DNA from 3 places in the Streptosporangium sp. NPDC020072 genome. Region 1 is predicted to be linked to each of the others. Evidence: riboswitches for the same ligand, from Rfam matches in the RefSeq annotation. Region 1 holds a riboswitch; each other region holds the start of a gene.

Region 1 (4,937 bases):
CCGAGGAGTTCCTGACGCTGTTCCACGAGGAGAACCCGGACGCGGGCCCTGTGAAGCCCAGGCTGCGCGAGGTGCGCGCCGAGATCGCCGCGACGGGGACCTACACCCACACGCCGAAGGAACTCGTCTTCGGCGCCCGGGTGGCCTGGCGCAACAGCGACAGGTGTATCGGGCGGTTGTACTGGAAGTCGCTGCGGGTACGCGACCGGCGCCGGGTGAACACGGTCGAGGGGGTCGCCGTCGAGTGCGTCGACCATCTCCGTGAGGCCGTCTCGGACGGCCGGATCCGGCCGATGATCACGATCTTCGCCCAGGACCGGCCGGGGGCGCCGGGGCCGAGGATCTGGAACGAGCAGCTCATCCGTTACGCGGGGTACGCGATGGACGACGGTTCGGTCGTCGGTGATCCGCGCAACGCCGGGTTCACCACGATGGCCCGTAAACTCGGCTGGCCGGGCGGCCGGGGCACGCCCTTCGACGTGCTTCCCCTGGCGGTCTCGATGGGCGACGGGCCGCCTGTGCTGTCCACGATCCCCGGGGACGCGGTGCTAGAGGTGCCGCTGTCCCACCCGGCCTATCCGTGGTTCGAGCGGCTGGGGCTGCGCTGGCACGCCGTACCAGTGATCTCGAACATGTGCCTGGAGATCGGCGGGGTCTGCTACCGGGCCGCGCCGTTCAACGGCTGGTACATGGGGACCGAGATCGGGGCGCGCAATCTCGCGGACCCCGACCGCTACAACCTGGTGCCCCTGGTCGCCGCGCGGCTCGGCCTGGACACCCGTAACGAGCGTTCGCTGTGGCGCGACCACGCGCTGGTCGAACTGAACGTGGCGGTCCTGTACTCCTTCGACAGGGCGGGGGTCACCATGACCGACCACCACGCCGAGTCCAGGCGCTTCCTGACGCACGTGGCGCGGGAGGAGAGCGCGGGCAGGACCTGCCCGGCCGACTGGAGCTGGATCGTCCCGCCCATCTCGGGGGCCGCGACCCCGGTCTTCCACCGGTACTACGACCAGGAGCGGCTCTCGCCGAACTTCGTCACCCACCCCGACTCCAGGGAGCGGTCGGCGGGCCGGTGGAGCCCGGGGCGGTGACGTCCTTCTCAGCGGTTCCCGGAGACCAGGGAGAGCCAGTGCGGAGGTGAGGCGAAGGGGGCCGTCCTGGCGGTGACGGCCTCCATCAGCGCGGCGGCCGAGGCGCGGGCGCCCTCCACGATCTCCCTGGGGTAGGCGTAGCGGACCTGGTGCTCCTCGAACTCGTCCTCGTCGTCCAGGAGCACCCGGCCGTCCTTGCGCATGCGGATCACGTCGAGGTCGAGGTCGACCATGGTCACCTCGTCGCCGTCCCAGCGCGGCACAGTCGAGACGTCACAGTAGATCTCGGCCTTGTACGGCGCCGCGTTGAAGGTGGCCGTCCACCAGGCGTCACGGGGGAAGAGGATCACGAACGGCTCGTCCCAGACGACGGGCGGCTCCTGCCCCCGCCTGCCGCTGCTGCCGGGCGGGCAGCCGACCCACACGCCGTGTTCGTCCTCGCCGAGGAGCAGGGCCGGGTGGTTCCAGTGCAGCGAGCCGTCGTACTTGCGGTAGACCACGCGGACGATCTCATGAGACATCCCCCGACTTTAAGGGTTGACAGAGATCTATGTATTTCCTACCGTCTAACTAGGTTAAGAGTGTCAGTGCAAAGCCCCGGCTCGCTGACCGGCAACCCTCGCACCGCGGCGGGGTGCCCCCGGGGAGGACCGGGTGGCACGGTCGGCGTGCCGCAAGCGCGGACCCGCACGGGTCACCGAGGCATGCCCTGGGAGTGTCACATGTCCGAGATCACACTCAACTACGCCAGCCCAGTGGACCTGGACACCCACGGCCGCTACCGGCCCGGTGGCAGGCCCGGCCCCCGCTACCCCTTCCAGGGACGGATCACCGACGACGGCACCGGGGAGTTCCCCGCCGAGGCCGGGCGCTACCACCTCTACGTCGCGGCGGTCTGCCCCTACGCGCAGCGTACGGCGATCGTGCGTTCCCTCAAAGGGCTGCAGGACGTCGTCTCGCTGTCCTACGTGGACGACGAGCGGGACGGCAGGGGGTGGGCGTTCCGCGAGCGGCGCGGCGCCGACCCGGTCAACGGCTTCGCGACCCTCAGGCAGGCCTACGAGGCGACCGAACCCGGATTCGACGGACACGTCTCCGTGCCGGTGCTGTGGGACCGGCACAGGGGGCGCATCGTCAGCAACAACTTCCCGGACATCACCATCGACCTGGGCACACGCTTCGGCGGCGACCCCGAGGCCGACCTCTACCCCGAGGAATTGCGGACCGAGATCGACGCGCTCAACGCGCGCATCTACGAGTACGCCAACACCGCCGCGGGCCGGGTCTCCGCCGCCACGACCGAACCGGAGTACCACCGGGCGAGGAAGGCCGTGATCGGCTTCCTCGACGAACTCGACGCCAGGCTCGCCGGCCGCAGGTTCCTGTTCGGCTCCGCCGTCACCGAGTCCGACGTACGGCTCTGGCCCACCCTGGTCAGGTTCGACGTGAGCGACAACCCGTCGGCCAGGATCAGCGAGCGCCCGCTGACCGCCTTCCCCAACCTGTGGGACTACGCCAGGGACCTCTACCAGCACCCCGCCTTCCGCGAGAACACCGACCTCACCGTGCTCGCCTCCCCCACGGGGGAGACCGACCCGTGGCGGGTGCCGGTCGAGCCCGCCACCCCCGACTGGGACCTGCCCCATCGAAGAGCAGCGCTGTGACGGACCGTACGAGAGGGGAGTGGTCGGCGTGAGCGCCTCCATCGCGATCGTCGGCGCCGGGCCGACCGGCACCTGCCTGGTCGAGCGGATCTGCGCCAACGCCGCCGAACTGCTCAGCTGGCCGTCGCTCGACGTCCACGTGATCGACCCCTACCCGCCGGGCGGCGGCAGGGTCTGGCGCGAGCGGCAACCCGACCTGCTCTGGATGAACTCCGCCGCCGCCGACGTGACGCTCTTCACCGACGAGTCCGTCCGGTGCGTCGGCCCGATCCGCCCCGGCCCCTCGCTGGCCGAGTGGCTCGGCTGCGACCCCGGACGCTTCGTCCCCCGGCCCGTGCAGAACGCCTACCTCACCCACGCCTTCCGGCGAGCCGTGGACACCGCCCCCCGCGGTGTCCGGGTGCACGTGCACCGGACCCGGGCACTCGACCTGACCGACGTCCCGGGAGGCCAGGCCGTACTGCTTGAGGACGGGACGACCCTTGAGGTGGGCGCCGTGATCCTCGCGCAGGGACACGGCGACGTCACCCCGGCGGCGGAGGAACGCGGGCTGACGGCCCTGGCAAGGGAGAGCGGCCTGCGCTACCTGCCGACCGGCTACACCGCGGACCTCGACCTCGGCCTGGACCGGCTGCCCGCCGGTGAACCGGTGATCGTGCGCGGCCTGGGACTGGCCTTCGTCGACCTGATGGTGCTGCTCACCTCGGGAAGGGGCGGCCGGTTCGTCAGGGAACACGACGGGGAGCTCGTCTACCTGCCCAGCGGGCGGGAACCGCTGCTGCACGTGGGGTCACGGCGCGGTGTGCCGTACCACGCCAAGACCGCCTACCGCTTCCAGGGGCTCCGGCCGCCCGCGCCGCGCTTCCTGACGGCGGGGGCGCTGGGGGAGGGGCCGTGGAACTTCCGGCGGGACGTGTGGCCCCTGGCCGCCAAGGAACTCGCCTTCGCCTACTACCACGAACTCCTCAACAGCCATCCGAAACGGGTCAGGACCGGTTGGCCGGAGTTCGCCGAACGGTTCGCCGCAGAGGAATGGCGCAGCCCCGGGATGCGGCTGCTGATCCGCAAGGCCGTACCCCGGCACGCCGACCGGCTCGACCTGGACCGGCTCGACCGGCCGCTGGAGCGGATCCGCTTCGGCGACCAGGCGGGACTGCGGCGGTGGATGGACGGCTACATGGCCGCCGACCTGCAACGACGCTCCGACTCCGCGTACAGTGCCGACCACGCCCTGATCCTCGGATTACTGTCCGTCAACGGCGTCCTCGCCGAACGGGGAATCTCCGACCGGTGGTTCGAGGGCTTCTTCAGCTACGTCGCCAGCGGCCCGCCCGGCCCCCGGCTTGAGGAGCTCAAGGCCCTGGCCAGGGCGGGCGTGGTCACCTTCCTCGGCGCCGACGTCAGGGTCGAGCACCGCGGCGGGCGATGGGTCGCGCAGAGCCCCACCCTGCCCGGCGCCGTCACCGCCAGGTCCCTCGTCGAGGCCAGGCTGCCCGCACCCAGCGTGAGCCGCTCGACCGACCCGCTGATCTCCGCGCTGCGCGACCGCGGTGAGATCGACGAGTCGTCGGGCCTGCTGAGGGTACGGCCCGCCGACCGCCGCCTGCTCGACCGCCTCGACACCCCGCACCCCCGCAGGTTCGCCTTCGGCCCCTGGGTCGTCGGCGGACGGGTCACCGGCGGCTTCGCCAGACCCGGCCTCGACGCCCCGCTCTTCCGCCACGCCGACGCCCTGGCCCGGATCGTGCTGTCCGAGGCCGTCACCACCGAGATCAGACATGTCGCCTGAGGCGGCGCACGACTCCCCGAGGAGAAGGTAAGTGAAAGCGCAACGGGGCGTCCTGGCTCTGGCCGGGGTGCTGACGCTCGCCGCGTGCGGAACCGAGACCGGGGCCGCGAACCCGGCCTCAGGCGGCGGCACCGAGGGGGACTCGCTGGTGTGGGCGATCGAGACGCAGCCCATCACGTTCAACCCCCAGCAGTGGGGCCAGAACAAGGCCAGGCTGCTGGTGCACAACCAGTTCGACGCGCTCGTCGCCAGGGGCAGGGACGGTGAGTTCCTGCCGTGGCTGGCCACCTCGTGGGAGGTCTCCAAGGACGGCCTCACCTACACCTTCAAGCTCAGAAGGGACGTGACCTTCCACGACGGGGAGAAGTTCGACGCGGCCTCGGTCAAGGC
Region 2 (4,937 bases), on a different contig from region 1:
TTGTCGATCTCGGCACGGATCTGGTTGACCCGGCCCGCGATCTGCTCGGCGTCACCGGCACCGTCGACGATCGTCGTCTCGTCCTTGGTGACGATGACCTGACGAGCGCGGCCGAGCTGGTCGAGCGTGGTGGACTCCAGCTTCAGACCGAGGTCCTCGCTGATGACCTGGGCGCCGGTCAGGATGCCGATGTCGCCCAGCATGGCCTTGCGGCGGTCGCCGAAGCCCGGAGCCTTGACGGCGACCGAGCGGAACAGGCCGCGGATCTTGTTGACGACCAGGGTCGCCAGCGCCTCGCCCTCGATGTCCTCGGCGATGATCAGCAGCGGCTTGCCGGCCTGCACGACCTTGTCGAGGACCGGGAGCAGGTCCTTGTTCGCGGAGATCTTGGAGTTGACGACGAGGACGTAGGGGTCGTCGAGGACGGCCTCCATGCGCTCCGGGTCGGTCACGAAGTAGGGCGAGATGTAACCCTTGTCGAAGCGCATGCCCTCGGTGAGCTCAAGCTCAAGGCCGAAGGTGTTGCTCTCCTCGACGGTGATGACGCCTTCCTTGCCGACCTTGTCCATCGCCTCGGCGATCATCTCGCCGATCTGCGGGTCACCCGCGGAGATGGAGGCCGTGGAGGCGATCTGTGCCTTCGTCTCCACGTCCTTGGCCAGCTTGGAGAGCTCCTCGGAGACACGCTCGACGGCGGCCTCGATGCCCTTCTTCAGGGACATGGGGTTGGCGCCCGCGGCTACGTTGCGCAGGCCCTCGCGGACCAGCGCCTGAGCAAGCACGGTGGCCGTGGTGGTGCCGTCACCCGCGACATCGTCGGTCTTCTTGGCGACTTCCTTTACGAGCTCGGCCCCGATCTTCTCCCACGGGTCCTCAAGCTCGATCTCCTTGGCGATGGAGACACCGTCGTTGGTGATCGTGGGGGCGCCCCACTTCTTCTCCAGCACGACGTTGCGGCCCTTGGGGCCGAGGGTCACCTTGACAGCGTCCGCGAGCTGGTTCATGCCACGCTCGAGACCGCGCCTGGCGTCCTCGTCAAACGAGATCATCTTGGCTGCCATACGGCTAGACCTCCCAAACACAGGGTGGCTTGCACCAGACCGAGGCGACGCCCGCGACGGCATACGGGCCCGCGACTCCGTTCGGCGGGCCCCATCGTCTCGATCCAGGTTTGGCACTCTCCAATGAGGAGTGCTAACCACTGTTTAGCACTCTCCCCCGACGAGTGCAAGCCAAGGACCTTTGACCTGAGTGTCAGCTTAGGCGAAGGCCCGGCCCGCCGATGGGAGCGACGAGCCGGGCCGACATGCCGAGGGCGATCCGCGCGAACTGCGCTGCCGCGGGATGCGCCAGCGGGTTCCCGACGAGCTGACGGAGGACGAGATCAGACCGTCCGGACCGATTCCGCCTGAGGTCCCTTCTGTCCCTGCGTGATCTCGAACTCGACCCTCTGGCCCTGTTCGAGCGCACGGTAGCCATCCATCATGATCGCGGAGTAATGGACGAAAACATCCTTACCACCGTCTACCGCGATGAAGCCGTAGCCCTTGTCCGCGTTGAACCATTTGACGGTGCCTTGCGCCACTTCCGACTCCTCTTACTGGGCTTGAGGACGTCGCCCATTCCTCTCGCGAGGTCCTCAATCTCCGAGGCGGAGACATCGCCTACGTCGATCGCCCTCGACCATACCTGTGAGAGCCCGTGGGGCAACAGAGTCAACCAGCAAACTACCGCTTTACGGACGCATTCAACACGCCAACATAGTTTTGCTATCACTACTAGTTAGTTAAATATTACATTATGTCTTCGCACAAAAATGTGAGCTTGCATCACAAAAGACGACACCCGCACGCGGCCAGGCCGGTGCGGGTGTCGTGAGGGTGTTCCGGGGGCGCCGTTCCATGACAGTGGACGACACCGGGACCCGGGAGGCCGTCCAGGGCCCGCCCAGGGCCCCGCGCGGCCTCCGCCGGGATCAGCCTCCGGCGACCGCCGGAATGATGGAGACCTGAACGCCGGACGGCGTCACCGTGTCGAGGTTGTCGGCGAAACGGACATCCTCATCACCGACATAGACGTTCACAAAACGGCGAATCTTGCCCGTTTCATCGAGAATACGGGCACCGATCCCGGGGAAGTCGGCGTCGAGCTTCTGCAGAACCTCACGCAGGGTCCCGCCCTCGCCGTTCACCTCGGCCGCGCCGCCGGTGTACGTACGGAGAATCGTCGGAATCCGTACAGAAACACTCATAATTCAGTACCTTTCAGAGCTCTAGGCGACGACAGCGCGGAACGCGTCGAGTGAGGGCCGGATGACAGCGGTGGGACGTGCCTGGTCAGCGACCACGTCAAGGGTCTTCAGGCCGTCACCTGTGTTGAGGACCACGGTCTCCGCGTCGGGGTCGAGCCGACCCGACTCGACCAGCTTGCGCAGCACCCCGACGGTGACACCGCCCGCCGTCTCGGCGAAGATGCCCTCCGTCCTGGCGAGCAGGCGGATGGCGTCCACGATCTCGGGGTCGGTGACGTCCTCGACCCCACCGCCGGTGCGCCTGGCGATGTCGAGCACGTAGGGCCCGTCAGCCGGGTTGCCGATGGCCAGCGACTTGGCGATCGTGTCGGGCTTGACGGGGCGGATCACGTCGTGGCCCGCCTTGTAGGCCGCGGAGACCGGGGAGCACCCCTCGGCCTGGGCGCCGAAGATCTTGTACGGCGTGTCCTCGACGAGACCGAGGGCGATCAGCTCCTTGAACGCCTTGTCGATCTTCGTGAGCTGGGAGCCGGAGGCGACCGGGATGACGATCTGGTCGGGGATCCGCCAGCCGAGCTGCTCGGCGATCTCGTAGGCCAGGGTCTTGGAGCCCTCGGCGTAGTAGGGCCTGAGGTTGACGTTGACGAAGCCCCACTTGTCGCCGAGCTCGTCACCGATGAGCTCGGAGCAGAAGCGGTTGACGTCGTCGTAGGTGCCGTCGATGCCGATCAGCTTGCCGCCGTACACGGAGGCCATGACGATCTTGCCCTGTTCGAGGTCGGCGGGGATGAACACGCAGGCGTCGAGCCCGGTCCTGGCGGCGGCGGAGGTCACCGCGCCCGCCAGGTTGCCGGTCGAGGAGCAGGACAGGGTGTGGAAGCCGAAGTTCCTGGCCGCCTCGACGGCGATGGCGACCACGCGGTCCTTGAAGGAGTGCGTGGGGTTGCCCGAGTCGTCCTTCACGTGCAGCGAGCGCAGGCCCAGCTCACGCGCCAGGTTGTCGGCCTTGACGAGCCTGGTCCAGCCGGGCTCGGTGTTGGGCTTGGAGGCGACGTCCGCCGGGACGGGCAGGAGGGAGCGGTAGCGCCAGATGTTGGCCGGCCCCTGCGAGATCTGTTCCCGGGTGACGTTCCCGAAGTCGTAGGCGATCTCAAGGGGCCCGAAACACTCGATACAGGCGAAGCTGGGACCGAGGTCGTAGCGGGCACCACACTCACGACAGGAGAGAGCGACGGCGGGACCGAAGTCAAGAGCGGTGGTGGTTGCGGTGTTCGCGAGCGCCATGAAGCGAGGCCTTTCCCTCATCTTCGTCTGCGACCACCCTGGTCACAGACCGGAATTGGCACCTGTCCCGGTCGACCCCTCGCCAGATCGCGAGTCTTGAACCGGGAGGGTTGCCGGGGCTTCGCAGGGCCGGTCCCTCCACCCCTCTGGATGAGCAATGTTCAGTTGTGGACCTGACATGCAGGTCTCAAGCACTCTACCTCGCCTTGTGCCCCTCCTGACCAGTTGTCTCACCAAACGAGATGAAGTGTGTCATTAACCGGACAAACCTCAGAAGCCGTAGGCGTCGCCGAGCGCTCCCTGGACGTACTTGCGGGCCTGGTGGATGCGCGACTTGGCGGTGCCGAGGGGGATGCCGAGCTGCTCGGCGACCTCGTTGTAGTCGAGCTGGCAGATGTCGCGCAGCACCAGCGCCTGGGCCAGGTCGGGCTTGTCCGCCTCAAGGGCCTCCATCGCGTCGAGCAGGTCGAGGCGGGAGCCCGCGATCACACTCACCCTGGCGACGTCGGGCTTGTTGTGCAGCGGCAACTCCTCCGAGCTCTGCTCGGCGGAACGCCGTTTGAGCGAGCGGTAGGTGGTGCGCGCGCAGTTGGCGGTCACGATGTGCAGCCACGTGCTGAACCGCGCCCGCCCCTCGAACCTGGCGATGTTGCGGGCCACGGCGAGCAGGGTGTCCTGACAGGCCTCCTCGGCGTCCTGCCGGTAGGGGAGGATCCGCCCGCAGTGCCGTAGCACCTCGGGCTCGATCCGCTTCAGCAGTTCGCCCAGTGCCCGGTGGTCGCCTCCGGCGGCCGCACGGGCAAGTTCCTCGGTCGTCTCGTCCAGCGCCATCACGGGTTCCCATCAACGGTCACGGTCGCTCGACATCCTATGGTCGCCGGTTATCGTTTGGTTAACCTTCGGGACAAGCCACGTCCTCCCGGGCGAGGAGGTCAGATGAGTGGGATTTTGGTGGCCTCGAACCGCGGCCCGGTCTCCTTCACCATGTCGGAGGGCGGCGCGCTGAGCATGCGCAGGGGCGGCGGCGGCCTGGTCTCCGGCCTGTCCGAGGTGTCCAAGGAGCTCGACGTCCTGTGGGTCTGCGCCGCCCTGTCCGACGGCGACCGCGGTGCCGTACGGCTCGCTCCCGGGGGGCGGCTCGACCAGGCGGGATACGAGACCGGGGCGCTGCGGATGCTCGACATCCCCCCGGCGACCTTCCAGCGGGCCTACAACGCGGTCGCCAACTCGACCCTGTGGTTCGTCCACCACCTGCTCTACGACACCCCGAACAGGCCGCACTTCGACGCCAGGTTCGGCAGGGAGTGGGAGTCCTACCAGGCCTACAACGAGGCGTTCGCGATGGCGCTGGCCGAGGAGGCCTCGCACGGCGCCAAGGTCATGGTGCAGGACTACCACCTGG
Region 3 (4,937 bases), on a different contig from region 1:
CGATCGCCAGGGGCCGCTCCAGCCACCAGATCAGCGTCGGCGGGACCTGACTGCCGGGCGGTGAGCCGGTCAGCCCCCAGAACACCCCGTTCAGGATCGCCATGCCGGTGGTGTGGAACAGGAACAGCTGCAGCGCGAACCGGTTGATCGTGGTGTTGACCCACCCCCAGCGAGGCCGTTCGAGCAGCCGTTCCATCGCAGGCCGCAGCACCTCGACCAGGCCGATCTGGAAGATCAGCAGGGCCACGATGACGAAGGTCGGCGGAGCCATGTTCGACAGCTTGTCGCCGGGCACCCCGACCATCGACCCCGGGTAGATGCCCGAGTAGACCAGGCCGACCAGGGCGAACAGCCCGGTCCACAGGGTCGCGACGTCCAGTCTGCGGGGCATCGCGACCATCCGGTCGTAGAAGAAGCCCGCCTGGTGGGCCAGACCCCACACGATCACCATGTTGAGCCAGCCGATGGCCTCAAGGCCGTACCGCAGCCGCAGCACGTCGACCACCAGCGCCGCGCCGCCGAGCCAGATGAGCACCAGTACGTCGAAGCGCTGGTGCAGCCACAGCATCACGGGCAGCAGGGCGACCAGCATCAGGTAGACGCCGATGAACCACAGCGGGCTCAGCACCAGGAGCACGGCCCGGCCGATCCACGGCACGTCGAAGATCAACCAGATGACCCCGCCGAAGGCGAGCCACGCGAGGGACAGCGCCAGCGCCGGGATCGCCAGGGCCCGGATGCGCCGCCACACGAAGGCGCCGATGCCGACCCCGCGTTCACAGGCGCGGTTCCACGACATCAGGTGGACGTATCCGCCCACGTAGAAGAAGAGCGGCAGCACCTGGAAGAGCCAGGTGAGGATCCACAACCCCGAGGTGAAACCGAGCGGGCTGGTCGGGGAGGGGCCGGCCGGCCCCCACTGCAGGATCGTGAACGCCCAGTGCCAGACCACGACGACGATCAGGCTGACCGCGCGGAGCCAGTCGATGTACTTGTCCCGCTTCGGGCCTCCGACGCGGGAAGCGGCGTCCACGCGCTCGCTCATGTCCCCCCTTCCGCGCTCCGGGTCACTTGTCGATGTCACCGACCACGAAGAACATCGACCCCAGGATGGCCACCATGTCGGAAACCAGATGTCCAGGCAACATCTCTCTCAGCACCTGGACGTTGTTGTAGGAGGCGGACCGGAGCTTCAGCCGCCAGGGGGTCTTCTCGCCACGAGAGACCAGATAGTAGCCGTTGATGCCGAGTGGATTCTCCGTCCAGGCGTAGACATGGCCCTCGGGGACCTTCAGCACCTTGGGCAGACGCTGGTTGATCGGCCCCCTCGGCAGGGACCGCAGCCGCTCCACACAGACGTCGGCCAGGTCGAGGGAGACGCGGACCTGTTCGAGCAGCACCTCGAAGCGGGCGTTGCAGTCTCCCGCGGAACGGGTCACGACCTTGACCGGCAGTTCGCCGTAGGCGAGGTAGGGGTCGTCCCTGCGCAGGTCGAGGCCGACGCCGGAGGCACGGGCGATGGGGCCGCTCACGCCGTACTGCATGATCGTCTCGCGGTCGAGCACCCCGACGCCGACCGTGCGGGCCAGGAAGATCTCGTTCCCGCTGATCAGGGCCTCGATGTCGGGCAGGCGGCGCCGTACGTCGGCGACGGCCAGGGTCACCCGGTCGAGCCAGCCGTACGGCAGGTCCTCCTTGAGACCGCCGACCCGGTTGAACATGTAGTGCATCCGGCCGCCGGAGATCTCCTCCATCACGGCCTGGAGGGTCTCGCGCTCACGGAAGGCGTAGAAGACGGGGGTGATCGCGCCCAGTTCGAGGGGGTAGGAGCCGAGGAACATCAGGTGGCTGAGCACCCGGTTCAGCTCGGCCATCAGGGTGCGCGCCCACACGGCCCTGACGGGGACCTCCATGCCGAGCATCCGCTCGACCGCGAGCACGACGCCCAGCTCGTTGGCGAACGCCGACAGCCAGTCGTGCCGGTTGGCCAGCACGATGATCTGCCGGTAGTCCCTGACCTCGAACAGTTTCTCCGCGCCCCGGTGCATGTAGCCGACGATCGGCTCGGCGGCGCTGATCCGTTCGCCGTCCAGCGTCAGGCGCAGCCGTAGCACGCCGTGGGTCGAGGGGTGCTGCGGGCCGATGTTCAGGACCATGTCCTCGGTGGCCAGCTCCTTGCCGGCCGCCGCCGCTCCCGCGACGGCGTCGGCTCCGGCCCCGATCCCCACGTTCACTTCCCGGGGCTCAGTCATAGGCCCCATGCTGTCACGTCAGCGGCGCGTGACGAGATCCCGCAGGGCCTCGACGAGACGGTCGACGTGCTCGGTGGTGCTGCCGACGCCGATGGACGCGCGCACCGCGGAGGCGGTGACGTCGTCGCAGCCGCCGTCCTTGGCGCCGAGCAGGTGCCTGACGAAGGGGTGGGCGCAGAACTTGCCGTCCCGCACGCCGATGCCGTACTCGCCGGACAGCGTCTCGGCCACCTCACGGGCGGTGAAGCCGTCCACGACGAAGGAGACGATGCCGACGCGGGCGTGGTCGGGGCCCCACAGGGACAGCTCGTGCACACCCTCGATCCCGGCCAGACCGGCGCGCAGGCGGGCCAGCAGACGCTCCTCCTCGCGCACCAGCACGTCCCAGCCGGTCGCGCTCAGCGCGTCGCAGGCGGCGGCCAGCGCGATGGCGCCCAGCACGTTCGGCGTGCCCGCCTCGTGACGGGCCTCGGGGTCGTCGTGCCAGTCGGTCGTCTCGTCCTCGACGGCCCTGACGGCCCCGCCGCCCCGGAGGTACGGCTCGGCGACCGAGAGCCAGTCGGAGCGGCCGATCAGCGCGCCGGTGCCGAACGGGGCGTAGAGCTTGTGACCGGAGAAGACCACGTAGTCCAGGTCGAGCGCGGTCAGGTTGAGGCGGCGGTGCGGGACGAGCTGGGCGGCGTCGACCAGGACGCGGGCGCCGTGGCGGTGGGCGATGTGGGCCAGCGCGGCGATCGGCCACAGCTCGCCGGTCACGTTGGAGGCGGCGGTGACGACCAGCAGCTTGGGGCCGTCGATCGCGGCCAGCGCGTCGTCGGCGGCGCGGACGGCCTCACCGGGGAAGGCCGGGGCGGGCAGCCGTACGACGTCGGCCCAGGGCAGGAGCGAGGCGTGGTGCTCGGTCTCGAAGACCACCACGGTGGTCCCGGCGGGCAGGCTGCGGGCCAGCAGGTTGGTGGCGTCGGTGGTGTTCCTCGTGAAGATCACCGCGTCGTCGGGACGGGCCCCGACGAAGGCCCGCACGGTGTGCCTGGCCTGCTCGTAGCGGGCGGTGGTCAGCTGGGAGGCGTATCCGGCGCCGCGGTGGACGCTGGAGTAGGCCGGGAGCGCGGCGGCGACGGCGGCGCTCACCGGCTCAAGACAGGGGGCGCTGGCGGCGTAGTCGAGGTTGGCGTACGGCACCAGCCTGCCGCCCTTGACGGGCACCTCAAGGTCGGCGCCGAGGACCGCGGGGATCGGCCGGTCGTCGGGGACACGGGTCGCCGGGACGGTCACGGTCTCGGCGGCGGCGGCGGAGGTGAAGATCGTCAGTGTGGACACGCCAAAGCTCCTTGGAGGTCATCGGACCCCAAGCCATGGCCTTGGTGCTGGAGCCCGCGCTTGCCCGGCACACCTCGTGCCGGACCAGGTCCTCACCCGGGGCACCCCGCCGCGGACGCGAGGGTTGCCGGCCAGCTAGCCGGGGCTTGTCGCTGGCACTCATGACCTACGAACCGGACTATACCCACACAGAGGCGGTGCTTGGCAAGTCTGCGGGAAGGGGTCCGGAGGGCTGGAGTTTCGGCGGTGATCCTGAGGAACTTCCGGTTCTGTCCGATCGTCTGGAGCTGTGACCGTGAACGCCCGTCAGGTCACGCGCCGCGCGCGGGCGGCGCTCTCCCCACCGAAACTGGAGGACCCGATGGACTGGGTGGCCGACCCGGCGAGCTGGATAGGTCTGCTCACGCTGATCGCTCTGGAGATCGTGCTGGGCATCGACAACATCATCTTCATCTCGATCCTGGCGGGGAAGCTCCCGCCGGAACAGCGTGACAACGCCCGCAGGCTGGGCCTGCTCGCCGCCCTGGTCAGCCGCCTGGCGCTGCTGCTCGCCCTGTCCTGGGTGGTACGGCTCACCGCCCCGCTCTTTGAGATCTTCGGGCACGAGATATCAGGACGCGACCTGATCCTGATCCTCGGCGGGCTGTTCCTGCTGGTCAAGAGCGTTCACGAGATCCACGGCCACACCGAGAACGGCGAGGACCACTCCGGCGGCCGGAAGGCGGCGGCCTCCTTCGGCATGGTGATCCTGCAGATCATGGTGCTGGACATCGTCTTCTCCCTCGACTCGGTGATCACCGCGGTCGGCATGGTCGACGAGCTGGCCATCATGGTCATCGCGGTCATCGTCGCGGTCGTGGTGATGCTCTTCGCCTCGGGGCCGATCAGCCGTTTCGTGGACAAGCACCCGACGATCAAGATGCTGGCGCTGTCGTTCCTGGTGCTGATCGGCGTCGTGCTGCTCGCGGAGGGTTTCGGACAGCACATCTCCAAGGGCTACATCTACTTCGCGATGGCGTTCTCGCTGGTGGTCGAGCTGCTCAACATCCGGGCCCGCCGTCGTTCCCGGGCCGTCGAGAAGACTCCGGAGCCCTAGCATGGGTTTGTGCGTTTTGACCCATGGAGTCCGGAATTCGTCGCCTACCCCTATGACGCCTACGCCGAGCTGAGACAGCGGCCGGTCACCTTCTTCGAGCCGACCGGCCAGTGGCTGGTCGCCCGGCACGCCGACGTCAACGCGTTGCTGCGCGACCGGAGACTCGGCCGGTCCTACCTGCACGTGGCCACGCACGCCGAGTTCGGCAGACCGGAGGAGCCGCCCTTCCTCGACCCGTTCTGGCGGGTGGTCAGGGCCGGGATGCTCGA

Evidence for each region. Region 1 has a riboswitch for S-adenosylmethionine ahead of ABZ470_RS07955 (glutathione S-transferase C-terminal domain-containing protein). Riboswitches for the same ligand answer to the same signal wherever they lie in the genome.
Region 2: it holds a riboswitch for S-adenosylmethionine, as region 1 does, so the genes downstream of both, thrC (threonine synthase) here and ABZ470_RS07955 (glutathione S-transferase C-terminal domain-containing protein) in region 1, are expected to answer to the same signal.
Region 3: it holds a riboswitch for S-adenosylmethionine, as region 1 does, so the genes downstream of both, ABZ470_RS10865 (aminotransferase class V-fold PLP-dependent enzyme) here and ABZ470_RS07955 (glutathione S-transferase C-terminal domain-containing protein) in region 1, are expected to answer to the same signal.

Annotation. Positions count from the first base shown of each region.
Region 1 is NZ_JBEYAB010000003.1:333,980-338,916, reverse strand. Features, by position in the region: gene ABZ470_RS07965 (nitric oxide synthase oxygenase) at 1-1,094, shown strand, start outside; gene ABZ470_RS07960 (DUF402 domain-containing protein) at 1,103-1,615, opposite strand; SAM riboswitch class IV at 1,668-1,780, shown strand; gene ABZ470_RS07955 (glutathione S-transferase C-terminal domain-containing protein) at 1,817-2,758, shown strand; gene ABZ470_RS07950 (FAD/NAD(P)-binding protein) at 2,787-4,547, shown strand; gene ABZ470_RS07945 (ABC transporter substrate-binding protein) at 4,579-4,937, shown strand, end outside.
Region 2 is NZ_JBEYAB010000021.1:24,637-29,573, reverse strand. Features, by position in the region: gene groL (chaperonin GroEL) at 1-1,061, opposite strand, end outside; gene ABZ470_RS37670 (cold-shock protein) at 1,385-1,585, opposite strand; gene ABZ470_RS37665 (MoaD/ThiS family protein) at 1,976-2,251, opposite strand; gene thrC (threonine synthase) at 2,273-3,535, opposite strand; SAM riboswitch class I at 3,550-3,692, opposite strand; gene ABZ470_RS37655 (RNA polymerase sigma factor) at 3,806-4,366, opposite strand; gene ABZ470_RS37650 (trehalose-6-phosphate synthase) at 4,472-4,937, shown strand, end outside.
Region 3 is NZ_JBEYAB010000004.1:266,264-271,200, forward strand. Features, by position in the region: gene ABZ470_RS10855 (acyltransferase) at 1-1,045, opposite strand, end outside; gene ABZ470_RS10860 (NADH-quinone oxidoreductase subunit D) at 1,068-2,252, opposite strand; gene ABZ470_RS10865 (aminotransferase class V-fold PLP-dependent enzyme) at 2,271-3,527, opposite strand; SAM riboswitch class IV at 3,624-3,739, opposite strand; gene ABZ470_RS10870 (TerC family protein) at 3,934-4,668, shown strand; gene ABZ470_RS10875 (cytochrome P450) at 4,678-4,937, shown strand, end outside.